Regions from separate parts of the Paenibacillus sp. SORGH_AS_0306 genome, predicted to be linked through region 3. Evidence: riboswitches for the same ligand, from Rfam matches in the RefSeq annotation. Region 3 holds a riboswitch; each other region holds the start of a gene.
What was found. Region 3 has a riboswitch for thiamine pyrophosphate ahead of QE450_RS09870 (thiamine phosphate synthase). Riboswitches for the same ligand answer to the same signal wherever they lie in the genome.

Region 1: it holds a riboswitch for thiamine pyrophosphate, as region 3 does, so the genes downstream of both, QE450_RS22255 (ABC transporter substrate-binding protein) here and QE450_RS09870 (thiamine phosphate synthase) in region 3, are expected to answer to the same signal.
Region 2: it holds a riboswitch for thiamine pyrophosphate, as region 3 does, so the genes downstream of both, thiM (hydroxyethylthiazole kinase) here and QE450_RS09870 (thiamine phosphate synthase) in region 3, are expected to answer to the same signal.

Annotation. Positions count from the first base shown of each region.
Region 1 is NZ_JAUTBP010000001.1:5,005,549-5,015,654, reverse strand. It holds gene QE450_RS22270 (bifunctional 2',3'-cyclic-nucleotide 2'-phosphodiesterase/3'-nucleotidase) at 1-2,084, opposite strand, end outside; gene QE450_RS22265 (aspartyl-phosphate phosphatase Spo0E family protein) at 2,417-2,593, opposite strand; gene QE450_RS23610 (pyridoxamine 5'-phosphate oxidase family protein) at 2,888-3,106, opposite strand; gene QE450_RS23605 (pyridoxamine 5'-phosphate oxidase family protein) at 3,093-3,305, opposite strand; TPP riboswitch at 3,546-3,657, shown strand; gene QE450_RS22255 (ABC transporter substrate-binding protein) at 3,775-4,812, shown strand; gene QE450_RS22250 (MTH1187 family thiamine-binding protein) at 4,837-5,127, shown strand; gene QE450_RS22245 (ABC transporter permease) at 5,136-5,933, shown strand; gene QE450_RS22240 (ABC transporter ATP-binding protein) at 5,920-6,741, shown strand; gene QE450_RS22235 (TatD family hydrolase) at 6,738-7,556, shown strand; gene QE450_RS22230 (response regulator) at 7,607-9,916, opposite strand.
Region 2 is NZ_JAUTBP010000001.1:95,917-106,022, reverse strand. It holds gene QE450_RS00475 (inorganic phosphate transporter) at 1-584, opposite strand, end outside; gene QE450_RS00470 (DUF47 domain-containing protein) at 739-1,353, opposite strand; gene QE450_RS00465 (DUF3048 domain-containing protein) at 1,547-2,785, opposite strand; gene QE450_RS00460 (DoxX family protein) at 3,223-3,750, shown strand; gene thiE (thiamine phosphate synthase) at 3,990-4,661, opposite strand; gene thiD (bifunctional hydroxymethylpyrimidine kinase/phosphomethylpyrimidine kinase) at 4,645-5,466, opposite strand; gene thiM (hydroxyethylthiazole kinase) at 5,506-6,315, opposite strand; TPP riboswitch at 6,409-6,511, opposite strand; gene QE450_RS00440 (alpha/beta hydrolase) at 6,834-7,664, opposite strand; gene QE450_RS00435 (DUF1129 family protein) at 7,813-8,481, shown strand; gene QE450_RS00430 (TetR/AcrR family transcriptional regulator) at 8,653-9,231, shown strand; gene QE450_RS00425 (MBL fold metallo-hydrolase) at 9,451-10,106, shown strand, end outside.
Region 3 is NZ_JAUTBP010000001.1:2,289,331-2,299,436, reverse strand. It holds gene QE450_RS09880 (tetratricopeptide repeat protein) at 46-588, opposite strand; partial or broken gene QE450_RS23640 (ATP-binding cassette domain-containing protein) at 1,138-1,726, shown strand; gene QE450_RS23635 (ATP-binding cassette domain-containing protein) at 1,801-2,694, shown strand; TPP riboswitch at 2,841-2,950, shown strand; gene QE450_RS09870 (thiamine phosphate synthase) at 3,197-3,808, shown strand; gene QE450_RS09865 (NAD(P)/FAD-dependent oxidoreductase) at 3,823-5,142, shown strand; gene thiS (sulfur carrier protein ThiS) at 5,133-5,336, shown strand; gene QE450_RS09855 (thiazole synthase) at 5,338-6,105, shown strand; gene QE450_RS09850 (MoeB/ThiF family adenylyltransferase) at 6,108-7,166, shown strand; gene QE450_RS09845 (GrpB family protein) at 7,182-7,739, shown strand; gene QE450_RS09840 (thiamine diphosphokinase) at 8,108-8,755, opposite strand; gene QE450_RS09835 (alpha/beta hydrolase) at 8,995-9,729, opposite strand; gene pdhA (pyruvate dehydrogenase (acetyl-transferring) E1 component subunit alpha) at 9,983-10,106, shown strand, end outside.

The DNA of each region.
Region 1 (10,106 bases), 2.7 Mb from region 3:
GGAACCGGCTTCGTTGTTGGTTTGGTAGGCTTCGCTGGTGTTACTGGTTTGGGCGGTTTGGCAGGTGTTACGGCTGGCTTGCTACCTGCTGCTGCGCTAGAAAGATTAATTGAATATTTAGCAAAACCATCTGCTGCTTCTCCTACATAAGCAATTGGATCTGCTCCTGCAACTGCTTTGGCACTAGACAATGCATCTTTTGCTTTTGGAGAAGTGTTAAATGTTACTGTTGGGTTGCCTTTGATTGGTGCAAGTGACCAGTTACCATCAGCAGCCGGATTGATTGTTTTGTTTTCACGAATATAATCGATAATTACTTGACGGTTCTCGTCTGGTGCAGCCAGAATAATACGTTTGCCATCTGGATTCGCCAATTTGGACGAAGAAGCACGGTAGTTATTTGTAGCTACTACGAATTTTTGTTCTGGATCGATAGCTTTACCGTTAAATTGCAAGTTCACAATACGGTTAGAAGATGCATTTAAAACAGCACCTTTTGCATCGTATTTCGGTGGTTGTGTGACATCAATTTGGTAAGTAACCCCATCGATAACATCAAAGTTATACGTTGGGAAGTCCATATTGATTAACGCTTGCTCGCCTGATTTAGCTGGATCGATTTGATTGAATTGTCCTGCTGACCATTCCAACCAGTTTTTCACTTCTGCTCCATTGACAAGCACAGCATGAACTGTATTTGGATATACATAAAGGTCAGATACATTTTTGATAGCTATCGTGCCTGCTGGAATATCTGTGTAATAACTTGCTCCTGAACGTCCACCTGCTTTGAATGGAGCGCCTGCAGAAAGAATAGGTAAGTTCTCATATTCTGTCCCTTGAAGTTGTTTCTCCAAGTACCATTTTTGAGCGTTTGTTACGATTTGGATCGATGGATCATCTTCTACCAGTGCAAAGTAACTGGTGATACGAGCAGTAGATTCACCAACAGGTCCACGAATATATCCTAACGTTTCTTCGTGTTCTTTGTATACAGAATCGACTACACCTTGATCTGCATCAACTAATGCTTTTTTGGTAGCAGTATCATAGATTGGACGAGCTTCTACTTTAGAATCAGAGACTGTCCATTTGTCGCCTTGTTGTTTTAGTTCAAGATCAATAATTCCCAGGTGATCGCCCCAGAAACCTGGCTCTACTGAAGGAACGCCATTGATTGTTCCTTTTTCTAGATCTACGCCTGTTTTACCAGCGAAATCAGCACTAGGGAATACTTTGTGTGCATGTCCGAACATAATCGCATCGATACCTGGCACTTTGCTCAAGTACAATACGGAATTTTCCATCAATTCAGTCTGAGGAATATCTTCAAAGCCAGAATGTGGCACTGCAATAATAATATCTGCGCCTTCTGCTTTCATTTGTGGAATAAATTTGTTCGCTGTTTCAACGATATCTTTAGCAACCACTTTCCCCGACAAGTTTGCGCTATCCCATTGCATTACTTGTGGTGGTACGAAGCCGATAACACCTACTTTAATCGTATGTTTAGCTCCACTTTCATCAGTGACTTCTTTATCCAAAATCAAATAAGGAGTAAAATAGTTTTTCTCACCTGAACCTGTGCCATCATCTGTATAAATATTAGCATTCACATAAGGGAAGTTAGCGCCTTTGAGAGCGTTACCCAAGAAATCCAGACCATAGTTAAATTCATGGTTACCGATATTTCCTGCATCATAACCCAATTGGTTCATCGCTTTGTAGACAGGGTGAACTTCGCCTGCTTTTAAAGGATCAACTTTGGCTACATAGTCACCTAACGGATTACCTTGTAATAGATCACCATTATCGATCAATACACTGTTTTTGGCTTCTGCACGCGCATTTTTGATCAATGTCGCTGTTTTGGCATATCCATATTGATCTGTCGCTGCATCTGAATAATAATCATAGTTCATTACGTTCACATGAATATCTGTTGTCTCCAACAAACGTAATTTTACGGTAGATTCAGAAGAAGTGGCTTCGGCTGCAAAAGCAGGAACTGCCGACACTGCAAACAATTGCAGAGCTGCGATGACAGTAATTGCTTTTTTAAATGTTTTGTTTCCCAAATTCAAAATAAAAAACCCCTCCCAAATATATTCGCATTTGCTTGACCTTTTCCTATTTATCTCTATGCCCTATATGTATAACAGCATGAACAAGCAGTGACAATGTACTTAACATGCTGATTTTAAAAAAATCATATTAGAAATTATGATTTAGAGTAGGCAGATAAATAGTAAAAAGGCTACCAAAAGAAACGCATGATAGAATTGTATACTATCAGCTGATATATTTGAAGGGTTATTAGTTCTATTTTTTATGAAAATAAGATTTATTTTGCGAAAAATTCTATAATTTACATGATTGTGTCATGTTTCTTTTCATAAATAATAACTCTTTGAGATTAAGGAGTTAAAAAATTAGTATTTCGATCTTTATATTGAAAATACATATCTAAAATTCGATCTAATTGTTCTGATTGGTCTAACACACGATAATCGCGCATCCCATGTTCTTCTGCCATCTGGTTCAATATGCGGCGTTCCTGCTCAATCTGTTGTTCTATTTGTTTTAAGTTCAAGGAAACCACCTCCAGTATATTTCCTTATATCTTGCTATCAATGAGACTTTCATTTTATTCCATCATCGTCATTTTACAGGTTAGTCTATAAAATATTTCTATATACCTTTTTATACCTTATTTGAGTATACCTTATCAAGTTCCTCAAGTACCTATTTTATCCTTTTTATGGAAAAATAAAGACGAAAAAACTCGGAATTTGAATTTTGCATTCATTTCTCTTGTTTCGCAAATTTCAAATTCCGAGTCATTTATGTGATAACTGCTATCTTAAACCATTAAAGTTGTATCAGATTACGCAGTCCACGTTTTTTTGTTACCATCTTGATCTGTATATTCAATCGTTTGTGGTTTGATATCTAGGATCACATAATCAGGATCTTCTGGACCGGAAAACCATTCTTTAAATTCTTCTTTCCAAACACGTTTTTTCAATTCGTCGTCTGTAGATACAGCACTTACACCTTCGATTTCAACGACTTGATTAGTGCCGCCTTTTTCATAACCCAACAATACATAACAGTTCGGATTTTTTTTCTAACTCTTCGACTTTATGTGTTTTGCGGTTTGTCGCGAGATGAATATTCAAGCCTTCGTTATATAGCGCCATGTAGCGTACTTTAGGTTTGTCATTTTCTACTGTACCTAGTGCACAAAATGGATTACCTTCTAATGCAGTTAATATCGCTTGTTCTTCAGCTGTTTTACTCATGATCAATCTCCTCCTGTATATAAACGTATGGGTGTATTCAATATCTATGTCTATGTATATCTATGCGATACGTATAGAAGAATATTGAATGGAACTTTTGTTAGTTACAAACTTCCGTATATGTAAATACCCTTAGACAGCGAGACTGAACCGAAATACACTGTCTTTTGCTGATGACACCGCATTCTCTTTACTGGACAGTTGATACCCTCTGGTCTATAATTACAATGTAAAAAAACCGCATATGTACAGGGGAGCTAGTTGCAACTGGCTGAGAGTGTATTGTGATAAATACAGACCCTTATACCTGATCTGGATAATGCCAGCGTAGGAAAGTAACAAGTCGTTATATGCTGTACTCTAGCTTATAATTGCACCTATGTCGTCCCGATGGGGGCGTTTTTTTTATGCCTTTTACCCAGTATTACAGGATTGACTATTTGAGCTAGAAGAAAGAAGGATGACGGTAATGAGAACTCAAAAAAGGTGGCGTCAAAGCTTACCGTGGTTAATGGTAGGTTTATTGTGGATCACCACTGCATGTGGTTCAGCAACAAGTACAAGCAATACAGCCAATCAGGCAGGATCAACATCTGCCCTTAAAGATGTAAAAGTCGTGCTCGACTGGACACCAAATACGAATCATACTGGCTTATATGTTGCCCAAGCACAGGGCTATTATAAAAAAGCAGGATTAAACGTCGAAATTATTACTCCCGGTCAAGGTGGAGCAGATACCATGGTCGCTTCTGGTGAAGTGCCTTTTGGAATCAGTTATCAGGAAAGTGTGACTCAAGCGCGTGTACAAGGAGTGCCTTTAGTGTCACTCGCGGCAGTTATCCAGCATAATACATCTGGCTTTGCCGCTCCTACAGATCGCGGAATCAAAAGCCCTAAAGATATGGAAGGCAAATCCTACGGTGCATGGGGATCGCCTGTTGAAGAAGCAGTTATGAAATCCATTATGGATACCGACGGTGGCGATGTTAGCAAAGTCAAAAGTGTTAATATCGGTAATGCGGATTATTTTACAGCTGTACAAAAAGGAATCGACTTTGCATGGATATTCTATGGATGGACAGGAATTGAAGCAGAACTTCGCGGACAACCATTAGATATGTTATATGTAAAAGATTATTCAGATAAATTAGATTATTATACACCTGTTATCGTAACCAATGAGAAGCAGATCGCTACCGATCCTGCACTGGTGAAATCATTTATGGCGGCAACCAGTAAAGGATATGAATATGCAATCGCTCATCCTGATGAATCAGCAGATATATTGCTCAAAGCAGTACCTGATCTTGATCCTGCACTGGTCAAAGCTAGCCAAAAATGGTTATCTCCACGTTATCAAGATGATGCCAAACGCTGGGGCGAGCAAAAACAATCAGTCTGGGAAGGTTATGCCGATTGGATGTTCAAGCAGAAATTGTTAGACAAACCGTTAGATGCAACCAAAGCATATACAAACGATTATTTACCTGAAACCACCAAATCATAAATAGAACATAAGGAGATGACTACTATGGCACACACCCTTTTAAGTATTCAGGTTATTCCCAAAACTCAAGCTGGTGAGAACTCTTACGATTATGTCGACCGGGCAATAGAAGTGATTCAAGCCTCCGGTGTGAAATATGAAGTGCATCCACTTGAGACCACGATGGAAGGCGAACTTAGCGAATTGTTAGAAGTGGTTCGGCAAATGCACGAAGCGTTAGTGGAAAAAGGAAGCCCGAGTATTATTTCTCAGATCAAAATTGCTCATAGTCCAACCGGAATCAGTATGGATGGATTAACTGAGAAGTACCGCTAATGTCTACGATGAATACATGGTGGAACAGGCTATGGCCGCCCCTCGGGGCGGTTGTTTTATTACTGATTATCTGGCAACTGGCAACCAGTCTATTCCATATTGAGACATGGATTCTTCCTAGCCCTGCATTGATTGGACATGAAGCATGGAGTGAGAAAGACCGACTGGGCTTGCACACATGGGCGACGTTAAAATTGACACTATCCGGCTTTAGTATAGGTGTTGCTTTTGGATTACTGGTCGCAGGCGTGCTTCATTATATTCCTTTTCTACGTTCAGCATTATATCCATTATTGATCTTGAGTCAAAATATCCCTACGATTGCTCTGGGACCGCTACTCGTTATCTGGTTCGGATTTGGGATATTGTCCAAATTAATTGTGATTATTCTGGTATGCTTTTTCCCGGTGACCATTGCGGCGCTGAGCGGACTGGCTACTACCGATCGTACAATGCTTAATTATATGCAAATGATCGGCGCTTCTAAAAATCAAATCTTTTGGAAATTAGAATTACCTTTTAGCTTACCTTCGATCTTTTCTGGAGTTAAAATTGCTGCAACGTATAGTGTAATGGGTGCTATTATCGCTGAATGGATTAGCAGTAGTGAAGGAATTGGCTATTATATGATGTTGCAAAAATCAGCTTTTCGCACCGACCATATGTTTTTAGCGATACTGGTAGTTGTAGTGATCAGTCTTATGTTATTTATGCTAATCAATATGATCGAAAAATGGTGTGTTCGCTGGCATCATCCTGCACAACATCGTGCTGTCAAAGGAGGTTCTAAAGATGTCGCTAAATAAACCTCAAGATCCGACTTTATCGGTGAACAACTCTACTCCACTTTTAGCATTACAAGGAATCAGCAAATCTTTTACACAGGGCAAGCAATCGTTACATGTGCTGCAAGACATTTCGCTGCATGTAGAGCAAGGTGAATTTGTATCCATTATCGGCCCTTCTGGTTCCGGTAAAAGTACGCTTTTGCAAATGATTGGTGGCGTGGTGCTTCCCGATCAAGGACAAGTCCTTTTGGACGGACAAAATATAACCGGTCGTAAAGGATTGAGCGGTTATATGCCACAACAACCTGCTTTGATGCCCTGGCGTACGATTGAAGATAATGTTATTTTGGCGCGCGAAGTAGCAGGATTACCGCGCAAAGAATCATTAGAATTAGCCAGACAATGGCTGGATAAAGTTGGACTGGGTGGTTTTGCATCATCTTATCCTCATACATTATCTGGCGGGATGCAACAGCGGGTTGCGTTTTTAAGAGCTTTGCTAGGACCTCGTGATCTTCTATGTCTGGATGAGCCTTTTAGTGCGTTAGATGCTTTTACACGCAGTGAGATGCAATCATGGTTGTTGAACATTTGGGAAGAAAATAGACGCTCGGTTATTTTTGTCACTCATCATATTGAAGAAGCATTACTACTTTCAGATCGAATCTATGTGCTATCTCGTCGTCCTGCTACTGTACTGCATAATATTGTAGTTCCTTTTCCTCGTCCAAGGCGAGAAGAGATTACCGATGATCCGCAATTTATTGCTCTACGCAGACAATTGATGAATGCGATGCGTGATACCCATGAAGGTGATCAATCATGAAGCCTGTCTATGCTCCACTTATCGATAGCCATATCCATCTGGATCAATATCAAGATCAACAGATTAAGCGAATCATTAAATCGCTTCCAGAACATTATATCCAGTCGCTGATTACAGTTTCGATGAATCTACCTTCCTGTCAGCGTAATGAGAAGCTGGCTCAACAATATCCGTCTATCGTTCGCCCTGCTTATGGATATCATCCAGAACAGCCTTTACCCGGCTCGCAGGAGCTTGAGACGTTATTGGTATGGATAAAGCAACGTATTGATAATATAGTAGCGATTGGTGAGATTGGATTGCCGTATTACTTGCGACAAGAAGCAGTAGAACGTGGCGACCAATTAGATGAACAAAGATATATCGATGTATTGTCTGCTTTCCTACAACTTGCTGCTGCTTATGACAAGCCTGTTATTTTACATGCTGTCTATGAAGATGCAGAGATCGCCTGTGATCTTTTAGAACATTATGGTATCACTCAAGCTCATTTTCACTGGTTCAAAGGATATCCTGCTACGATTGATCGTATGATAGCCAAAGGTTATTATATTTCGTTTACGCCAGATATTCAGTATGAAACGGAAATTCAGCAATTGGCTACACTATATCCTGCTCATCTGGTGATGGCTGAAACGGACGGCCCGTGGCCATTTGAAGGTTCTTTTGCCGGACAAATGACTCATCCGTCTATGACTGCTACTGTCTGTTCTGAATGGGCTAAGATTCAGCAGATATCAGAGCAAGAAGCTCGCCACTTAATTTATCAAAATACATTATCATTTTACACACCAAATCAGGCACAGCGTCTCTAATACGAACGCTGTGCCTGATTTATGTTGTGCTATTTTATGATGATAGACCTTTATTGTTGTTGCTTTTGATTTTGATTGTATAGCGTTTGGGGATGTTCCCAATCGGAAAGCCATACCAGAATAACAGATAACAACTGCTCCACATTCATCGGTTTACTGATATAATCAGATGCTCCTGCTTCTATACATAATTCACGATCATCTTTCATTGCTTTAGCGGTGAGTGCAATAATCGGTAGGTTTTTCCACTTTTCTTCCATCCGAATCCAGCGCATCGCTTCATACCCATCCATAATCGGCATCATCATATCCATTAATACAATATCTGCGGATTCAGCATTTAATAAAGCAATCGCTTCTTCCCCATTCTGTGCACTACGTACATGCATACCTTTACCTTTGAGCACACCTTCTAACGCAAAAATATTACGTAAATCATCATCAACAACAAGCACAGACTTACCTTGCAGTCGTGCTAATGAATCTTGTTGTTCTTCTTGATCCATCCATGTTAAAGGTAATGGCTTGGTAACAGGCTGTCCTTCTTCATTGATAGCAAGTGAAGGTAGATACAACGTAAATGTACTACCTTTACCTAATTCACTTTGAACAGTAACATATCCTCCTAGTAATTTGGAGAATTCACGACAGATCGATAATCCTAGACCTGTTCCACCATATTGACGTTCGGTTGTGCCATCTTCTTGTTGAAAAGCTTCAAAGATCAGATTTTGCTTATCTTCTTTGATTCCTATTCCTGTATCTGTAACTGAGATCGCTAGCATATAATCCATTTGTTCTGGAACCGTATAGCCTTTAGCAACCATCGAATCGTCTGCTAGACCAATATTGATCGCCACTGAACCTTTACTAGTGAATTTAAAAGCATTGGATAACAGATTTTTAAGAATCTGCTGTAATCGTTTCTCATCGGTATAAAATACATTAGGAACATTCTCAGCAATATAAGATTGAAATTCGATCCCTTTTTGCTCGGCAATTTTTGCAAAACTATAGCCCATCACTTCAGGTAGATCATAGACGGATACAGAATCACGTTGTACTTCAACCATACCTGCTTCAACTTTAGACAAATCCAAAATATCATCTATTAAATTAAGCAAATCTTGACCGGAATGATGAATCACTTCACCAAAATGAGGCGTATCATCTTCTTCATGAGTTTTGTCTTTTTCACTAATCAATTGAGACAGAATTAAAATACTATTGAGCGGTGTACGTAATTCATGAGACATATTGGCTAAAAACTCCGACTTGTACTGCGAGCTACGGCTCAATTCTTCTGAATACAATTGAAGTTCTTTTTGCGCAATTTGTAATTCTTCTGTTTTGATCTCTGAATAGTGATTGCGTTCACGAAGTTGCTCGTTCGTTGCCTGAAGTTCTTCTTGTTGTGCTTGTAGTTCTTCTTGTTGAGACTGTAATTCTTCTGTTAATGTCTGTGCTTCACGCAGTAACCGATCTACCTGCATCCGATTATCTACATTATTCACAACCACTCCAAATGTAGATACTACACGCTCAATTAACTTTTGCTGTTTGTCTGAAAATCCATAAATAGAACCTAATTCAATCACAACCACTGTTCGATTTTCAAATAAAATCGGCAATAGCATAATCTGCTTCAGTGGAATAGAGGTAGCTCCTGTCTGAATACGAATAGGATGATCTGATGGAGATTCCATCAACATAATCGTTTGTTCTACGGCTGCCTGTCCAACGACCCCTTCACCGAATTGAAATTGGCGCATGGCATCTGGCATCGCATGATAAGTAGAATAAGAGGCTTTGTGCATCAGCATAGGAATCCCATTCTTTTCTTCGCAAAAATAGAAAATGCCATACGCTGAATCTACAATAGGAGTAAGTTCACGAATAAAACGATTTGCCAGATCATCGATTTCATTAATGTTCTGATATACTGTTCCCATTTTGGCTAATTGCGTCTGAATCCAATTGCTTTCTTCGATCTGTTCGTTAAATTCACGAGCTTTTCGATTATGATCTTCTAAAGCACCAGACATTTTATTAAATGCGACTGCAATATTGCCGATTTCATCACCAGTGACAACTTGTAGACGTGGCAAATGTTCCGCTGTATTAAAATCCATTTCTTCCATTACCGTTGTGACTTGCTTTAGTTGACGGGTGGTTTTCTTTATCGTCCATACCGCAATTGTAATCCCAAGAATAATAAGAATCGCAGATAAGACTACAACAACTACGCCCCTGCCTGCAAAAGATCCATTTTGAGATATCATAAATTCGATAGCCATAAAAAGAATAGCCACTATTAACACACTAACAAAACCAAAAATTTGCTGATTTTTGTAGTTCATTCGTTCGATAATCTTCCTCTCTGTTGTACGCGCTTAGTGGGAAAATAGAAAGATAATATTCATATATCAAGAATACGCTATATTTGCTTTCTTGTCTTGATTACATTGAAGTTTTTGCTAAATTTTGTTTGTTTATGAAAGTGTTCGTATTTTGTGTGAATAACCTTGACGTTCATTTTATTCTGATATA
Region 2 (10,106 bases), 2.2 Mb from region 3:
GCATCATTTGTACCATGTGTAAATGATTGAATCGCTGCTGTCAAAATTTGCATCGTGCGGAATCCTTTGTTAACAGTATGCGGGCTACGTTTGGCAAAAATCCATTTCAGAATCGTCATCACAATATAACCAATCGCAAAGGCAATCAAAGGAGACAAAATCAATCCTTCTACAATCTTGATAAATCCGCTCCAATTCACAGAACTTGAACCTGCTCCAACAAATACAGCTCCTGCTAGTGCACCAATCAAAGCATGTGAAGAAGAAGAAGGAATTCCGAACCACCATGTTGCCAAGTTCCAGATAATTGCAGCAATCAGTGTCGCAATAACGATCTCTATACCGTTATCCAAAGTTGCTGGATCTGCTACACTACCACCTATCGTTTTGGCTACGCCTGTGAACGTGATCGCTCCCAGAAAGTTCATCACTGCCGCCATCAAAATCGCTGTACGTGGCGGTAACGCTCGAGTAGAAACCGATGTAGCAATCGCATTTGCTGTATCATGGAATCCATTAATAAAATCGAACGCTAAAGCCAAAAATACGACGATAGCCAGTATCCATATTGAGGTTTCTACCATATCATTCATCGCCCAGATGGATCTCTTGCACTCCAATCAAGAGAATCTGCGCAATCCTACCTCCTTAGTTATCTGTTACAGATTATTGCATCTCTGCATATTACATCCATCTATACTCAGCAAAATGGATCATATGCGTATCTTGTAAGCAATTTTAGGAATTGCGCATAATAATAGATTCGAGTCTATTCGCTACATCTTCGCAAGCATCAGTCGTTGTTTCCAAACGCTCATATATTTCTTTTTTCTTAATAAGTTCGATCGGGTCTTTTACTGTGGCAAACAAATCTTTAATACAGTTACGCAATACGTCATCACCCTGATTTTCCAGATCGTTCAGACGAATCGTGTGTTCACGAATAGCCAACAGTTTTTTATGAGACAACAAGTGAATAGCTTTTTGAATTTCATAAGCAGATTCACGCAAAATTTCAGCAAATTGAACAATATAGTTATCCGGCTCAGTCATATGATACATATCAAAACGAGAAGCACAAGCTTCCAGACCGTCTAATACATCATCCATCGTTGTCGTCAAATCCATAATATCATCACGCTCAATAGGTGTGATAAATGTTTTGTTCAGTTCGGTAATAATGGTGTGCGTGTAATCATCACATTGATTCTCGTAAATCTTCATTTGCTTCGTAAACTCTGGAATATCCTTCAAGTTAGGTACTTGTTCCGCAAAGTAATCTGCAGCCTGCACAATTGCATCTGCCATGTTCTCCAGCGTTTGAAAAAAGATATCCTTTTTCTTAACACGCATTTCTATAACCCCTTTTCGAAATTTTGCCGAAAAATGTCGTAAATTAGAATTATGAAAACAAAATGATTTCATAACAACCTTTGTTATCTTATCAATCTGTACATAGGTTTGTAAAGATTCTGTTTACATTTATCATACAAAAATCATACAAAAATCGACTTTACTTTCATCATTTTAGCATATTTTTCCTTATTTACCCGTTTTCGCTCAACTTTTTACCATCTATTGTTAAATGATTTTCAAACGACGGGCTATTAGGAACAATATTGTAATACGTTACGCCAGGGACAAGCGGCACTTCTTGACCACTGCTCATAAAGCGAATTACATCACCACTTTTTTTACTCCATTGACCTTTAATCTGTTGACCCTTTTGAAATAAAATAGCTTCTCCGCCAGCGTCCAGATCCAGACTTAATCTACCAATATCATCTAATACTTTGTAATCTCCACCCAGCACGATAACATTGGATGCGGTTAATGGCTTTCCACTGTTCAAATCAATATGAGGTTCATTGTTCATACTGCGAGTATAGACTCCACTTTTAGCATTGTAGTCATAACCTACTTTATAACTTTCCAACAAAAATTGAAGTTGGATCGATGTTGCTTTGACTCCTGTAGTAGCAGGTGTTGTGCTGGTTGTAGAATTTGTATTATCTGTAGGAACGGTAGCACTCTGGTTAGGAGTAGCACTGTCAGCAGGCTTATCATTATTATCGGCAGAATCGGTATAGTTATCGAGTGATTCTGTATTTGTAGTATCTGTTACTTCTGTTGTAGATTTCAAAAAAGGATATGTTGGAATAGTTACTTCTTGTTTGTAATCTTTTTTGAGCGCGCCTTCACGTAACTTCTCTTCATTGGTATACAAATTATGAGGAGCTTTGCGACTGGAATCTCGCCAGAATGGAGCACTTGCATTAGTAATCTCATCGAGATGTTCTTTGTGTCCTTGTTGCAAGATACTGTAAGCTTCAGGGCTACCACCTGCATGAACCAGTAATGCACCGATACTTTCTCCGATTCCGATCAAATACGGGCGAATACTTCGCACAGGGCCGATCGTCACATCCCCACGATAACTCTGATATACAGCAATTAGACGGGTAATTCCTCCCTCTGCTAGCACTTCATAGACCATATCGGCTTGAGCTAATCCAGATTGCGGACGGGCAGCAGGAGCATTATTGATCATCACTGCAATTGGTCTGGATAGAGAAGGCTGATCAACAGGCAATCCTGTAAGTGGCGCTGTATAGACGACTTCTGCGGGTTTTTCCGGTGTTATCAGTTCTGTCACTTTGGCTGGTTCCGGTTGTTGCTGTGGTGCAGGGGTAGCCACTTCCTCAGATCCGCAAGCGATTAAGCTCATCGTTAGCACAAGCGGTACTGACCATTTGGTGACTTTCCATAATCGGGATTGATTCATTACAATAGTATCCTCCTCGGTGTTGAACATCATTAGACAGATCAGTAGCTCATTCTGATGTGCACTAGCAGGATACACTCCTACTATAGAACACGCATATGAACTCCAAATGAATTCAATAGTTTCTTTCTTAACGTATGTATGATTCAGAAGATGTTAAACACAGCTTACTATGTATTAAAACATAAGCTTCTTCTATATAGAATACATATAGCGTAATTCACACATTCAAAAGCTCAAAAGTGTTCTCCTAACTATATATACCATATTTTAACAGTACAATAATAAAATATTAAAAATTTATATAAGATTGTGATTTTTATCACATTTAAAAATTTAGTTGTGATTTAAAATAAAGACATGGAAGAGATGATCATCACCAACTCAACAAGTTAACACAGACTTAAAAAAATAATACATTATTCAGGGGAGTGGCAATCATGAACAGATGGCTAAGAGAAAATAGTGTGGCAATGTGGTTATTAACTATCTTACGGGTATACATCGGATTCAAATGGATCACAGGTGGATGGGAAAAATTAAGCAGTGGTGGATTTGATGCTAGTGGATTTTTGACAGGTGCTATCGCTAATACAGGCGGAGAACATCCAAGTGTACAAGCAGGCTGGGGAGCATTCTTACAACACTTTGCTTTACCAAATGTCGGATTATTCAATGTTCTTGTTCCAATCGGTGAATTCCTTGTCGGACTTGGATTGATCTTAGGAGCTTGTACTACACTAGCAGCATTAATGGGAATGGTAATGAACTTTGCCTTCTTATTCTCGGGTACTGTAAGCACTAACCCTTACTTGTTACTTGCTGAAATCTTTATCGTAGTTGCTGGCGCAAACGCTGGTAAAATTGGTCTGGATCGCTGGATTGTTCCTTACCTACGTACTCGCTTTTTCAACCGTCGTAACAAACAACAAGATACCTTGCCTAATCAGCATAAAATAGCTTAACGATACAAATAAACGCATTACTTGGCTTCTACAGAATGATCGATGTTATTCGCAGTAACATACAGATCATCATAAGGATAGCGGAAAGAACCTACTGTTACGTTACACTATACAAACAGAAAATAGTGTTTACCATTCAAAGTCATTCGACACACCGTACTGTAAGCTACGGTATACCGAATGACTTTTTTTGATGGGATTAACAAACATGTATTCAGCATTACATCATATGGTGGTGATTAGTTCGCAATCAATCGACGGGTAAGCGTATTTAACTGCTGCGTCGCTTGCTCTATATCCGTCTGTCCTGCGATCGCAGAGATCACTGCTATTCCGTCTGCTCCCGCGGTAAAGATCGGCTCGGCATTACCTGCATGAATTCCTCCAATACCGACTAATGGAATCTCAATATGATGGTTCTTAAGTGCTGTAATAGTGCTTGTTCCTTGTACGGCTTGCGCATCAGCTTTAGAGATTGTAGGATAGATCGGTCCTATGCCTAAATAATCAGCGCCATCTTCAATAGCTTGTCTGGATTCAGCTACGCTATGAGCAGATACACCAATAATTTTATCATCCCCTAGACGTGCCCGAATCTGATCCGCAGGTGCATCTTCTTGTCCTACATGAATTCCATCCGCATTCAGAGCGATGGCTAACTCTACATCATCATTCACAATAAACGGAATCTGATGAGTGTGGCATATCTGTTGCAGACGTTCTGCAAGCTTATAATACGCTTGCCCTGTTAAAGCGCCAACCCCTTTTTCCCGAAATTGAAAAAGAGTGATCCCTCCTGCAATAGCAGACCTTAATACTTCTTCTGGTGGTTGATTACAATTGACGCTTCCCATCACTAGATAAAGGCGTAAATACTGGCGTATATGCTGAGTATCAGGCTTGGTGATCATAGACTCGGCTCCTTTGCTGATAAGCAAAATGATTGGTAGGCCCATGACCGGAACCGATACCCAATCCATCTTCAATCGCTGCTTGAATAAATTGCTTCGCGGTATGTACAGCTTCATAAATAGTTTTGCCTTTAGCAAGTTCTGCTGTTAATGCCGCTGAAAAAGTACATCCTGTGCCATGAGTATGAGGCGTATCAATCCGCTGACTTTCCAAATAATCAAATTGCTTTCCATCGTATAACAGATCAATTACAGTAGACGTCGATGTATCATGTCCACCTTTGATCACTACATATGTTGCTCCCATTTCTACAAACTGCTTGGCGGCTTGTTCGCGCTGCTGTAGATTGGTAATCGATAGACCTGTTAATAACTCGGCTTCTGGCAAATTAGGCGTGATAATCTCTGCCAGCGGAATCAGATCAGAGATCAGCGCCTGCAACGCTTCTTGTTGTAACAGCACAGAACCTCCTTTAGCGACCATCACCGGATCAATCACTAGATGTTGCCATTGATACTGTTTTACTTTTGCTGCGACATAACGAATAATCTCTGCACTAAATAACATCCCTGTTTTGACAGCGTGGGGTTGTAGATCCGTTCCGATCGAATCCAATTGCTGTACAACACCTTCAATCTGAACCGGATAGACACCTTGTACCCCTGTCGTATTCTGCGCTGTGATAGCAGTAATAACAGACATGCCATAGACACCGAGTTCTTGAAATGTTTTGAGATCGGCCTGAATGCCTGCGCCTCCTCCACTATCTGAACCTGCAATCGTCAATGCTTGATACACGTTCATCTTGTCTCGCTCCTTTATCATATGAATGTATGTTCAATATTAAGCTTTGGATGAAGTGATCTGGGCTCGTGCAATTACGATCTCCGGGGTAACTAGAGACAATTGATTGATAAATTGCATCTGAAAACTGCCTGTGCCTTGCCCTGCTGTCTGTTCATAGGCAATCTCTGCGGCTATACCGTAAAATGCTAAAGCTTCTGTTACGGCTTCCAGACGTTCTTGAGCTTGTGTAGGATCAGCGACTGCGATAAATGCACCGACTACGGCACTTAGTAGACAACCACCGCCTGTCACTTGCGTTAATATCTGATGACTGTTAGCAATGGTATAGGTGTTCTGTCCATCGGTTACGACGTCTTTTTCACCGGTGATCGCTACAATGCACTTTAATTTTTGAGCGGCCTGCTCTGCGATCTGGATCATATTGCCTTCGCCTGCTCCTGCATCGACACCTTTGATCTGCCATGATTCGCCGATCACATTAGCCACTTCAGCTACATTGCCACGTAACACATCTACTTGAACGTGTTCGATAATTTGCAAAGCCGATTGTGTACGATACGGGGTAGCTCCTGCTCCGACCGGATCAAATACAACAGGCACACCTGATTCATTCGCTGCACGTCCTGCACGTTGAATCGATTCGACGGTGTATGGATCAAGCGTACCGATATTAAGTACAACTGCATTTACTATAGCTGCCACATCGGCTACTTCTTCATGCGCATATGCCATAAAAGGAGAAGCTCCCAGCGCCAGCAATCCGTTCGCTGTAAAATTAGTCACGACCATATTGGTAATATTGTGAATCAGTGGATGTTGCGCCCGTACTTTGGCTAGAAAAGTCATTGATATTGCCTCCTATAACGTAATAAAGACCCATCCATCTCCAGAAGAGACAAATGGGTCAAACATTCATTCAGGTATATCACAACATGAGTGAAAATTCAGCCTCCACTTCCCTCCGCTAGTATAATCCAGATCAGGTTCCAAGGGTCCGAAATTGAATTTTCGTCTCAGCCAACAGGCTCCCCTAGTGAAATCAGTAACTATTCGATTGTTCTTTCTTACCATACCACTGGTGAATGATCTGGTAAAGGATTACACTAGAAGAAATCGCGTTTGTAACTGCCAAGCGCTTGATGTAAGATATTTTGCTATGCAAAAATCATGTTGGATTATACTAGAAGAAGTCGCGCTTATATTGCCAGGCGCTTAGCGAAAGATATTTTGCTATGCAAAAATCATGGTTGATTACACTAGAAGAAGTCGCGCTTATACTGCCAAGCGCTTAGCGAAAGATATTTTGCTATGCAAAAATCATGGTTGATTACACTAGAAGAAGTCGCGCTTATATTGCCAAGCGCTTAAATCATCCAGTGTTGCCAATCGGTCTGAGCGACTTTGCGTTCGGTGAGCCATTGGCGGGTTTTATCTAGCAATTCCCGGCGGTGGGTTCCATTGGAATACGTGTGATCTGCTTGGAAAATAATTTCTTTATCACAGCGTCCTTCTGAACGTGTCCAGAATACTTTTTGATACAAAAAGGCATAATCTACTGGAATCACATCATCCCCTGTACCATGAATCACCAGCACATCGCCACCAAATTGCTTGGCTTCTTGAAACGGTTGGAAATTGCCTAGCGAATCAAAGTATACAGGTGTAAACGAGTAACCTAAATGATCCGCTTGTCCTTCGATCACAGCTTGATCGTATTTGTCCCGACCGGTTAATTTGATAATATCGTTAAATGGATGTCCTACTGCTGACCAGAGGACTAGACTTTTGACACGATGATCGCGTACAGAAGTAAGAATAGCTACAGCACCACCCAGACTATGACCGATCAATGTGACGCGGGTGGGATCAATGTCACTGCAATTCATTGCATAATCCAGTACAGTACGAGTCTGAGCGACCATTGATTCAAGTCCTTCTTTGCCATAGTCGCCGCCACTTTCACCGCAACCTGCATAATCAAAGCGAACCACCATATAACCGTCAGCCGCCAATTCACGGGCTGTACTAACAAATAGGCGATCCACTCCAATACGGCTGCCAACAAAACCATGGCAGATCACAATTAGCGGTGTACGGCTTTTGCCTCGTCCTGCTGATTGTGGTTCCTGTTCAGGATAATGAATACTAGCTGTCAGATCCAAGTCGTGATGTCGAATGACGATATTGCGTTCCATGATGATTCCTCCTCTTAAATAAACAATTCCGATCAGTTTAATATGCTTTAATCTTGAAACCATATTATCATTAACGCTAGATCATTGTCAACGCAAGGAAAGTATGGCAAAATAGTAGCTTCGAACAACGAGAATGGAGGAATGAATAATGAGCTCAATACGCCAAATGGTTAAAAATATTAACGTCGTACGGGATCAATTAAAACCAGAAAATTTGGATTATTATGATGATGTTATTGTACATGTACGGGATGCACGAATTGATCGTGAAGCAGGCGAAGAATTGCTTTTAGAAATGGGTCATCATTTGCTAGAAGCGCAGAAAAAAGGTAAAACTGCCAAACAGTTATTCGGTAAAGAATCGATAGAGTACGGCAATATATTAATTCGTAATTTACCGGAAAAGAAACAATTGAGCAAGCCGATGTATTACTTGATGATTCCGTGGGTAGCGTTAACATGGGTATTTCTTATTCAAGCATTAATGGGATTGTTCAAAATCAGTATTAGCGATTCAGGCATTGTCGGGCAGATCAATGTAGCGACTCTTATTATTGTAGCTGTAGGTTCGATTGCTCTGGTCGAAATGCTTACAAGATTTACCGATCAGCCTGTTGAACAAAGTGATGCGACAAAGCCAGGCATGCAAATCAATGCACGCGCTATCTTAACGTATCTGGTGATTTTGGTACTGATTTTTGGTGTGGGAATCTTTTTACGTGAAGTGATGCCTGTGATTACGATTGCTCCATGGGTAAGTTTGTTGTTATTTGTGATCGGTGTAGTCGGACAGAAATTTATTTTTATGCGTAAATAAAAGATCAGCAAGCCTATGTATTATTGAATAAATCAAAATAGATAGATTGCATTTTATTTTGCCAAAGGTATACCTATCGCTTACAATAAATAAGATTGATGAATATCGTTAGCTTATACACAAATCTTATTCATATTCTACGAACAGGTATAGTTAAAGGAGGGTTATGCTTTGCCACCTCGCACCGGGCTTAGTCTTCATTCTATTTTGCAAGCAGCTACAGAAATAGCAGATGAACGTGGATGGAATGAAGTGACACTTACGATATTAGCTCAGAAGCTAGGGGTTCGTTCGCCTTCTTTGTATAATCATGTGAACGGATTACCGGGATTACGTCGTGAAATGGCATTAACAGGATTGGATCAACTCAAAGACGCATTGATGCGGGCTGCGGTAGGACGATCTGAAGATAAAGCGATACGTGAAATGTCGCGGGCTTATCTGGAATTTGCTCGGGCTCATCCAGGATTATATGAAGCTACGTTCTATACATCAGATATAGATGATGCAGAGATCAATGATAGCAAACATCAAATGTTGGAATTATTCATGCAAGTATTAACCGGATTTGATTTGAATGAAGAAGCCTTGATTCATGCGATACGTGGACTACGCAGTGTTTTGCATGGCTTTAGCTCACTAGAACGTATCGGTGGATTTGGCTTGAATGTCGATATAAATCAAAGTTTTGAATTGATTATTAATACTTTTCTGCAAGGTCTGCATACGGTAGAGTCCAATCATAAATAAGCAAATACACCACTTGTATAGAGATCGTAACGTTTAAATATGTTACTTCTGGCTGTAGAGTGGTGTATTTTTTGTGCTTTTTAGTAACAGAATCATCGTTAGATTAGTAAAGAAAACCTCTTTCTTTTACAAAATACTTATAATTTTTTAGAAATAATGAATATAGTTATTGATTTAACTAATACTATTAGTTTATAGTGTAATCAAGAGGTGATTGATATGAAAATAATTAGCAAGAACAACTTACATCAACTTATTTTTTTACCACGCATATTTCCCGTAAATTGTTATATCGTTGAAGAAGAGTCCAGTGTGACTTTAATTGATGCAGGATTGCCAAATAGTTATAAAGGTATTCAGCACGCGATTTCTCAGATCGGCAAACCGTTAGGCGCTATCGTTCTAACTCATATCCATGATGACCATGTCGGTTCATTAGATACATTACATCAGCTTTATCCTGATGTACCTGTCTATGTATCACAGCGAGATGCACGCTTAATGAGCGGTGATATGAGCTTGGATGCAGATGAACCTCAGACTAAGATCAAAGGCAGTGTTCCCAAGCGTCTACAAACTCGCCCTTCTGTTTTGCTCCATGAAGGTGATCGAATAGGTTCTCTTCAAGTCATCGCCACACCGGGTCATACGCCAGGCTCTATTTCGCTGTGGGATACTAGAGATCAATCACTTATAGCTGGTGATGCTTTGCAGACTAGAGGTGGGATTGCTGTAGCAGGTTCAGTACGTCTGACATTCCCTTTCCCTGCTCTGGCAACATGGAGCAAAGAACGATCTCTACAAAGTGCTCGCAAATTAGTAGCATTACAGCCAAGTCTACTTGCTGTAGGTCATGGTGCGATGATCACCGATCC
Region 3 (10,106 bases):
GTTTGGCAGGTTGTGCATCAAGCTTAATTTTAAAACGATAAAAATTTACCAAGTTTCATCAAGGTGTTGAGCGTAGTAAGAAATTCCTCTTTTGAAGTATTGAAGATGTTCATCAGAAGTCGTTTCCATTAGATTAGCCAAAACAATCTCCATAGCCTGTTTGTAATCTTTTGCATTATACAGAGCCATTGAATAAAAGATTTGAAGGCCACGGTGTTCAGGAAACTCTGTTACACCTCGATGTAAAGTTTCAACCGCTTCTTGATAGTAACCTAAAGAACGGTAGGTACTGCCAAGACCAAGCAAACATCTTTGCAGATTTGCTCCTGTAAGACCTTGGTCAATTGCCTTTACATAATAAGGGATAGCTTCATTCGGATATCCGGAATTATCGTGAACCATTCCAGTCTGGTAATTTACCTCAGCGTGATCTGGATAGGTAGCGACCATTTCTAAAAGAAGAGAACGTGCTTCTTTCAGAATTTCTGGGTCTTGTTTAGCACGCCCTTCTTCACGCAATTTGTGGGCTTTTTCTAAGAGCAAATTCAATGTTGTTTCAGCTGTAGTATTTATTCTTTGATCATTCATTTTTAAAACTCCCTCAAATGTAGTATTGCAAATAGTAAAGTAACATTATAAAAACAATACTTTGAGAGAGTTAATTAATTTTGAAAGTGACTTTGTAAAAACATGTTCATGGCTTTTAATTCCTCCTTAGAAATCAGGAATAAACCCTAAGGTTCTTTTTCATACTAGGCTTTTTATTAACTAAAGTCAAAATCAAATTCAAAGTATTCAGTCGTTTATAATATTCTTAACAAGCTATGTCTTAAAACTAATACAATCTACTTCTTAAAGTAACAACCGACAGTTAAATTTAATTTTTAGAAGTAAGTAAAAAAGCTTTGATCTTTTCATAAAATGGCAAAATCTTCAACGATAATAAGATTACTTCAATTCTTTCAAACCGTTCGTAAAAGCATACATTTATTCTACACATCAGAAAATGAATGTAAAAAAATGAAAATTTTCAGTTCTAGACAGCTTCTGCTTATGTTACAATACACTCTGTAGCAATTTTGTGATGATGTATATTTAAAAAAGAGATATTTAACATAGACAGGAGCATTATTTAGTATGAGTTTGTTATCAGTAGAAAATGTAACACATAATTTTGGAGACCGAACATTATTTCGGGATGTATCTTTTCGTCTGCTTGCTGGAGAGCATGTAGGCTTAGTCGGTGCAAATGGTGCTGGCAAATCAACATTGATGAATATTATGACAGGTAAACTGTTGAAAGATAGCGGTAAAGTCGAATGGGCTCCGCGTGTACGTTATGGTTATTTAGATCAGCATACTAAGTTAACAGAAGGAAAAACAGTACGTGATGTACTGAAAGATGCTTTTCTTCCGTTGCTAGAATTAGAGCAGGAGTTAAATGAAGTCACCAACCAGATGGCTGAAGCATCCCCGGAACAATTGGAAGTATTGTTAGAACGAATGGGTGATATTCAAGAGCAACTGGAAATAGGAGACTTTTATCTATTAGATACCAAAGTTGAAGATATGGCTTACGGTCTTGGACTCAATGTTATTGGACTTGATAAAGACGTAACAGCTTTGAGCGGTGGTCAGCGTACTAAAGTACTGCTTGCCAAGCTATTACTCGAAAAGCCTAATGTTTTGTTGCTGGATGAGCCTACCAACTATCTGGATGTAGAGCATATCCAATGGCTAACTCGTTATCTACAAGAATATCCACATGCTTTCGTATTGATCTCACATGATACAGATTTTATGAATCAAGTCGTTAATGTAATTTATCATTTGGAATTTGCCAAATTAAATCGTTATACAGCTGATTATAATAAGTTTTTAGAAATGGCTGATATTCAAAAGCATCAACATATCGAAGCCTTTGAAAAACAGCAAGATTTTATCAAAAAACAAGAAGAATTTATTCAAAAAAATAAAGCACGTGCATCTACATCCGGTCGTGCAAAAAGTCGTGAAAAGCAATTAAATCGTATCGAACGTATCGACAAACCAGAAGAATTTGCTAAGCCAACATTTAATTTCAAAGAAGCTCGTGCAAGTAGTAAAACAGTCTTTGAAGGTAAAGACTTTGAGATTGGATATACACATGCTTTATTGCCTAAAATGACAATGAATATTGAACGTGGCGAAAAAATTGCGATTGTTGGTTGTAACGGTGTAGGTAAATCAACATTGCTCAAAACTATTCTAGGTAAACTTCAACCGGTTAGTGGTAAAACATATCTGGGCGATTATTTGCATTCTGCTTATTTTGAGCAGGAAGTACGTCCAGACCAATTGACACCGATAGATGAAGTATGGAATGAATTTTCACATTTAAGTCAAAATGAAGTGCGTGGTCATCTGGCACGTTGTGGTCTGAAAAATGAGCATATCACGCGCCCAATGCGTATGTTAAGTGGTGGAGAGCAAGCGAAAGTTCGTTTGTGCAAACTATTACTGCGTGAAAGCAATTGGGTATTATTCGATGAACCGACCAATCACTTGGATGTTCATGCTAAAAATGAATTAAAACGCGCTTTAAAAGCATATAAAGGTACAGTATTACTCGTGTCTCACGAACCTGAATTTTATGAAGATTGGGTTACTAAAATTTGGGATGTTGAGCAGTGGTCTGAAGCTAAAGCGAAATAAAAGATTTTCCATCTTTTTAAGATGTCATAGCTAGTTGTACTCATTTATTTTTAAAATGAACTGTAAAAGATGACTTTATAAAGAGTCTGAGAATCATTTGCTTTATTGAATAGTCTTTGCTAAGATGAATAACAAATTGAATAGCTTGAATGCACTAGGGGGGCCGCTTGAGGCTGAGATGAAAGCAGATATTGCTTTCGGACCCTTTGTACCTGATCTGGATCATACCAGCGTAGGGAAGTGGTAGCAGAGTTTCGGAAATGTTCGATACAATAATCGGAATAATCCAGTAATAGAGAATATGAAGTAGTGATAATCTACTAAATGTCTTATTACTATAGATGAATAAGATTATACAATTTCCGTTCCTTCTAAATAATCTTGTTTGATCGAACAGAGCGATCATTATTTTCTAGATCTATACTAGCCACTTCTTATTAAAAAGAAGTGGCTTTTTTGCGTTTTATTATATCTATGAACGTAAAGGAGGCATCTTATAAGTATGGAAATTCATGCGATTAGTACAGGTCAGCAATCGATGACTAAGTTGATAGAGATCGCATCACAAGTATACCCCTGGGTTACTGCTATTCATATTCGCGAAAAAAATTGGTCTGATCTTCAGATCATCAATACAATTCAGCAAATGGTAGATAAAGGTGTTCCGCGCTCACAACTAAGGATCAATAGTCGACCGCAATTAGCGGTTGATATGAATATAGGAGGGGTACATTTAAGCGAAAATATGGCTTATCCTTCGATTGATCATAGACCTTTGACATGGAAAGTAGGACGGTCTGTTCATCATATAGAACAAGCACTACAAGCTGAGCAGGAAGGAGTAGATTATATTTTTTACGGGCATATCTATCCTACTACTTCCAAGCCTGATCGATCTCCGCGGGGATTGATTCAACTGGAACAAGTATGTCATGCAGTGTCTATACCGGTGATTGCGATCGGTGGTATCCAGCCAGCCCATTGTCAGGATATTTATCAGGCTGGGGCGAAAGGAATTGCGGTAATGTCTGGTATTTTCGAAGCAGATTATCCTCAACATATCTGTCAGCAATATAAGGCAAGTATTTCAAATCGTACGTTTGCCAATCTATAACTACGAGGAAAGAAGTGAATGAGATCATGGGTCATTTATCCAATCTCAATACTAATCATTATGATGTAATCGTTGTAGGCGCAGGAGTGATTGGTGCTGCTTTGGCATATGAACTAGCACAGCAAGGGGTCAAAGTAGCATTAATTGAGAAAAGTAAACCAGCTTCTGGTGCATCAGGGGCGGCAGGTGGAATGTTAGCTGCTCATTCTGAGCATTTTACACATGTAGAACTGCATCAATTGGCGCTGTATAGTCAATCCTTGTATAGCAAGCTTGCTATCGATTTACTTGAACAAACAGGCATAGATATTGGATTGCGAACAGAGGGATTTTTACTTCCTCTCACTGAAATAGAGTTAAATTCATTACATGCAGAACAATCAAAAGTTCAATGGCAGGCAAATGCTATTGATCCAAATTCAAATCATCCTAATCGAAATCCTCAACATCAACTGGATAACAATCAACATACTTTTAACGATAACTACAGTCTTTCTGCTATCACGAACGCTAACAATATAAAAACAGATCGCAAACAGTGGTGGAGCCCCTCTTATCTGGCACAAGTAGAACCACAACTGCATGCTCCATCAGGGATGATCTATAATCCAGACGAACCGCAATTAATTCCAGCGCTACTTAATCAAGCACTTGTACAAGCGGCAACTCAATATGGAGTTGATTTTTATTCGGAAACAGAAGTTTTACGTTTACTGTATCAGCAAAATAACTCTCAAATTAAAGGTGTAGTGAGTAACAGAGGTGAGTTATATGCTGAACAGGTGGTTTTAACAACAGGATTGAGTACACAACAATTGCTAGCAACCGAGCAATATGAATTACCTTTTATTCCTGTCAAAGGCGAATTAATCGAAGTCAACACTCCGTCAAAGTGGCTTGGTCATACGATCTATGGAGAAGGAATTTATATTATTCCCAAAAGTGATCATCGACTCTGGATCGGTGCTACCAGTAAATCTGATCGAATCGATACTAGTGTAGATATTTCTGCTATTGCACAGTTATTGTCTCAGGCTGAACAATATCTGCCTGCTATTGGCTCAGCTACGTTTGTCCGTTGCTGGTCAGGTATACGTCCTGGAACACCGGATGAATTGCCTTATTTAGGTCGGATTGAGCCTATTCATGGCTTATGGACAGCTTCAGGTCATTATCGCAATGGTATTTTACTAGCGGCAGGTACAGCAAAATGGATGACACAAGCTTTGATAACCAATGATACAGCGCATATTCCAGATTGTTTTGCTCCAAAGCGAGCTTTACAAAAATCAAGCGATCAAGTTATAGCGAAAGGAGTGACTACATGGAACTGATTATCAATGGTCATCACAAATGGATAGAGCCTGAATTGAATACTGTATCCAAATTGCTAGAATCTTTATCATTAGGTCATAAAACAGTGATTGTCGAGCATAATCAACAAATTTTGCAAAAAGAAGAGCATCCGCATATTACACTAGCAGACAAAGATATATTAGAGATTGTACATTTTGTAGGAGGTGGCTGATTTGTTAACGATAGGTACACATACATTTACATCGAGACTGTTACTAGGCACAGGGAAGTTTACAGATTTGCAGATTCAGAATCAGGCGGTAGAAGCATCGGGCACAGAAGTGCTAACATTTGCAGTAAGACGATTGAATCTAGATCAAGTGAATGAACCGAATTTTCTAGAAATGTTAGATCTCCAAAAATATAAACTATTGCCTAATACCGCAGGAGCCAAAACAGCCGAAGAAGCTATTCGGATAGCACGTCTGGCAAAAGCTTCTGGATTATGTGATATGATAAAAGTAGAAGTTATCGGAGATGATACATTGCTTTTACCTGATCCTTTGGAGACAGTCAAAGCTTGTGAAGCCTTGCTAGCAGAAGGATTTATTGTTCTGCCGTATATCTCTGATGATTATATGTTAGCCAAACGCTTACAGCAACTTGGTGTACATGCGATTATGCCTGGAGCTTCCCCGATCGGTTCTGGTAAAGGAATACTTAATCCTTCAGCGTTGCAATGGATTATCGATCAAGCGACTATACCTGTGATTGTCGATGCCGGTATACGCTCACCGAAAGATGCTGCGTATGCGATGGAACTTGGAGCCGATGCGGTACTCCTTAATAGTGCTGTCTCTGGCGCAACGGACCCTGTTAAAATGGCAACAGCTATGAAGCTAGGTGTGGAAGCAGGACGATTAGGAAGGGAAGCAGGCATGATCCCTGTACGTGAGTATGCTGTGGCGAGCAGTCCAGCAGAAGGGATGATCACGACTTGAACGTGAATAATACCAATAATCAGCAACAAATAGAACAACATAATCGGTACTCCAGACAAGTGCGATTTACTCCTTTAGGTCAAAAAGGTCAGCAACATTTGACAGAAGCCACTGTGCTTATTGTAGGAGCTGGAGCTTTGGGTTCTAGCTCTGCAGAGACACTGGTTCGTGCAGGAGTAGGCAAAGTAATTATTGCAGATCGCGATTATGTAGAATGGAGTAATTTGCAAAGGCAACAACTGTTTACAGAACAAGATGCTCAAGATCGTATGCCCAAAGCTATCGCTGCTCAACGTCGTCTACAACAGATTAATTCTGACGTAACTATTGAAGCACATATTGCAGACGTAACGGCTGATGAAATGAATGATCTAGCCAAAGGGGTAGATCTGATCATGGATGCGACAGATAATTTTGAGACTCGATTAATGATTAATGATATTTCGCAAAAATATAATATTCCCTGGATATATGGTGGTTGTGTAGGAAGCTACGGCATTACATTTACGATTATTCCCGGAGTGACACCTTGTCTACAATGCTTAATGGAATCTGCACCACTTGGAGGAGATACTTGTGATACTTCAGGTATTATTCCTCCTGCTGTTCAGATGGTTGTAGCTCATCAGTGTACAGAAGCCATTAAGATTCTTAGCGGTAATACAGATCAACTGCGTGGTACATTGTTATCATTTGACTTATGGAATAATGAACAGGTGTCTATCAAAATGAATAGTGCACGCAAGTCGAATTGTCCTTCTTGTGGTACCCAACCTACGTATCCACATCTCACTCAAGCGGGTCAAAGTAAAACAGAAGTACTATGTGGTAGAGATACGGTACAGATTCGTCCAGCACAAAAAATGATAATAGATCTAGAGCAGACCGCTCAACGCTTAGCCAAGCTTGAAGAAAATCAAGTGAGTGTTACTCCTTTTTTAGTATCTATGACGATGCCAAATGAACAGCGTTTTGTTATTTTCCGTGATGGTCGTGTTATGGTGCATGGTACAAAAGATATAGCAGAAGCACGCACTTTATATCATCGTTATTTTGGTTGAAAAGGAGGGAATAGGATGACTAATATTGAGAATGAATCGACATGGCCGATCTGGGCAACAGAATCAGTAGAGATTGCACCACCTGATCCACAATGGATAGAGCAGGGCAAATTCTATACAAATGAATTAACGCAGTTACTATCTCCTGTGGATATACAACATATTAAGCATTTTGGTAGTACAGCGATACCTAATCTTCCTGCCAAACCTATTATAGATATGATGGCAATCACAGATTCATTTGATCAATTACCAGTTATTATTCCTATATTGGAAAAAGAAGATTGGCATTACGTTCCGCCTGAATTAGATGGTAAACAGCATCGCCGATTTTTTGTCAAAGTGATCAATGATAAGCGGGCAGCTCATTTGCATATCGTATTGCAACAAGGTCAGCAATGGCAAAATCAACTTCTGTTTCGGGATCGATTGATCGCACATCCAGAATGGGCAGAGCAATACGGTCAATTGAAGCAACATTTAGCAATAGACAACAAAGATGATCGAGAAGCATACACTCAAGCCAAAACAGAATTTGTGCAAAATATTCTAGATCATCATGACAAAATATAATCTTTAGGAATGAAAGAGTATAGAGTAAGAATCTATATATAGTTGATCAAAATAAGGGATAAGCGTGTATTACTTCTTATTTTGTTCTTGTTATTAGATACGGAAGATTCTACTTGCTTTATTAATTCTCATTACGAATGCTCATTACACAAAAAATCCATCGAACCAGCAATGCTCTCTGGTCGATGGATTTTTGATTTTGGTGCTTTTTAGTGATGATTTATTTTTACATATGTAACAAAATAAAAGGATCAAACAAATATAGCAAAGTAAATAAAAGTAGTAAAGTGCATAAAAGAGTTAAACAAAGCGATTCAATTGTAGTTACTTATTCAGTAGAGAACTGTATTGAAGAAACAATATAACAATTAATCTCTACTCTGAATAATTAACAGTAGACCGCCTTCGATACTGACTGTACCTTCTTCGTTGATTAGATGATTACTAATACCACGGGATTGACCCATCCGTAGAGTAGCTTGCTCTAATGGATATTGAAATCCGGTAAGATTAATGCCGGTCACTTCAGATGTAATAGGCAATAAAGAAATATAAGGGAACCCACGATTTTCAATAACGGCTTGTGTACTGGTAAGGGAAATATAATTATTCATATCCATAATGCTGCAACTTACCTGATGTTGAACCGCCCGTACAAGAAGTTGTACATTTGCCAACGTATGATCAAATCGTGTACCCAATGCTCCTAAAATTAAAATATCACGAATATGACGTTCCATCGCTATTTCAAAAGCAGCTTCGGTATCAGACCAATCTTTTTCAACCGAATCATAGACAATCAATTGATCACTGTTAGCTTTGATATTTGCCAGATCATGTTCGCGATCGGTCAGTGAATCGAAGTCTCCTACAGCTACATGGGGATGAATACCATGTTCAATTAAAAATAGTGCTCCACGATCAGCACCAATAATCAAATCGTCTTCTTGAATTTGTTGCAAAAAGTCAGGATGTAATTGACCACCCGAGAAAATAATAGCACGCTTCATCAACATGAATCAGCCCTCGTTTCATCTCATACTAAAGATCTATTGTATCGTTTATATGTGAATTTGGTATAAATAAAAAAAGATATATTGAAATTGTAGTTGCATAACTTTCTATCACACAGATACAATAGAAAAGACGAGCAATCAAACGAGTTATAGATTTTTTTGCTTATGAAAGCGCGAACATCGATATAAGCCGTTTGAAAGTTCGATTTCTACTGTAAGTACTTAAAGAACTACAAATTTTAGATTTCGGGTAAAAAGTATTTTAATGCAGCAGGAAGTTCTTTTTGCCAGAAGCCCCACAAATGTTTACCATCTTTTTCACTATATTGTACAGTTGCTCCACGTGCTTGCAAAAGATCACGAGTGTCGCGGTTTAATTGTACAAAATCGTAAATACCTGTATCGCTCTCAAAATCTGTTTCTTGCAGACCGACAATCATGTATACATTCAAATCTGTAAGATTTTGAGCTTGTGCGATAATATCCTGACTTTGTTGATAATAAGCACCGGATAGACTAATCACCTGCTGAAACAGTTCAGGATATAACAGGGACAGATGGATCGAAACGCTGCCGCCAAGTGAATCGCCAGCTAGAATTCGTTGATCTGGAGTGCGTCGCACAGGATATTTTTGCTCGATATATGGAATGATTTCTTCAGCAAAACAAGCGGTGTATTTTTCGAAGCGATCGCCAAATGGAGCATATTCTTGCGTTCTAATCTTCGTATTTACTTCTACACCTACGATAATAAAAGGCTCGATATTTTCATCTAAAATTAATTGGTTGGCATACGTAGCAATTCGACCAAAGTTGAAAAATTCTTCACCGTCCTGACAATACACTACAGGATAACTTAATACTTCATTATAGCCTGGCGGCAAGTAAATCCGTAATGTACGACTTTCACCAAGATGGCTGCTTTCGATTTGTTCTTTCAGTATTGTTCTTTTAAGATAACGGGAATCTGTCACAGTGATCACCTTTTTCGGGAATATTTTTTGCATTGCGTATCACAATGCGTTAAGATTGTTTCGTGCGGTCGTAAAGTCTTTGAATACAGAGATCGTAAAACTGTTATACAAATATTAACCTGCTGTTATACATACAATAATACACATATCTACTAAATTTCAATGTATGTTTTGACGAATGGAGTAGAACAGGTGTATAATAATTCTATAACAGCGGGACATGATATTCAAATTTTTTATTGAGGTGAATAAAATGAGCAAGGTTCCTTATGAAGTTTATACGGAGGACGTGGAAGCTCTTTCCGTTCTTTCTCCTGAAGGCAAAATCGTCAACAAAGATTTACTACCTGATCTTAACGATGATCAATTGAAAGAAA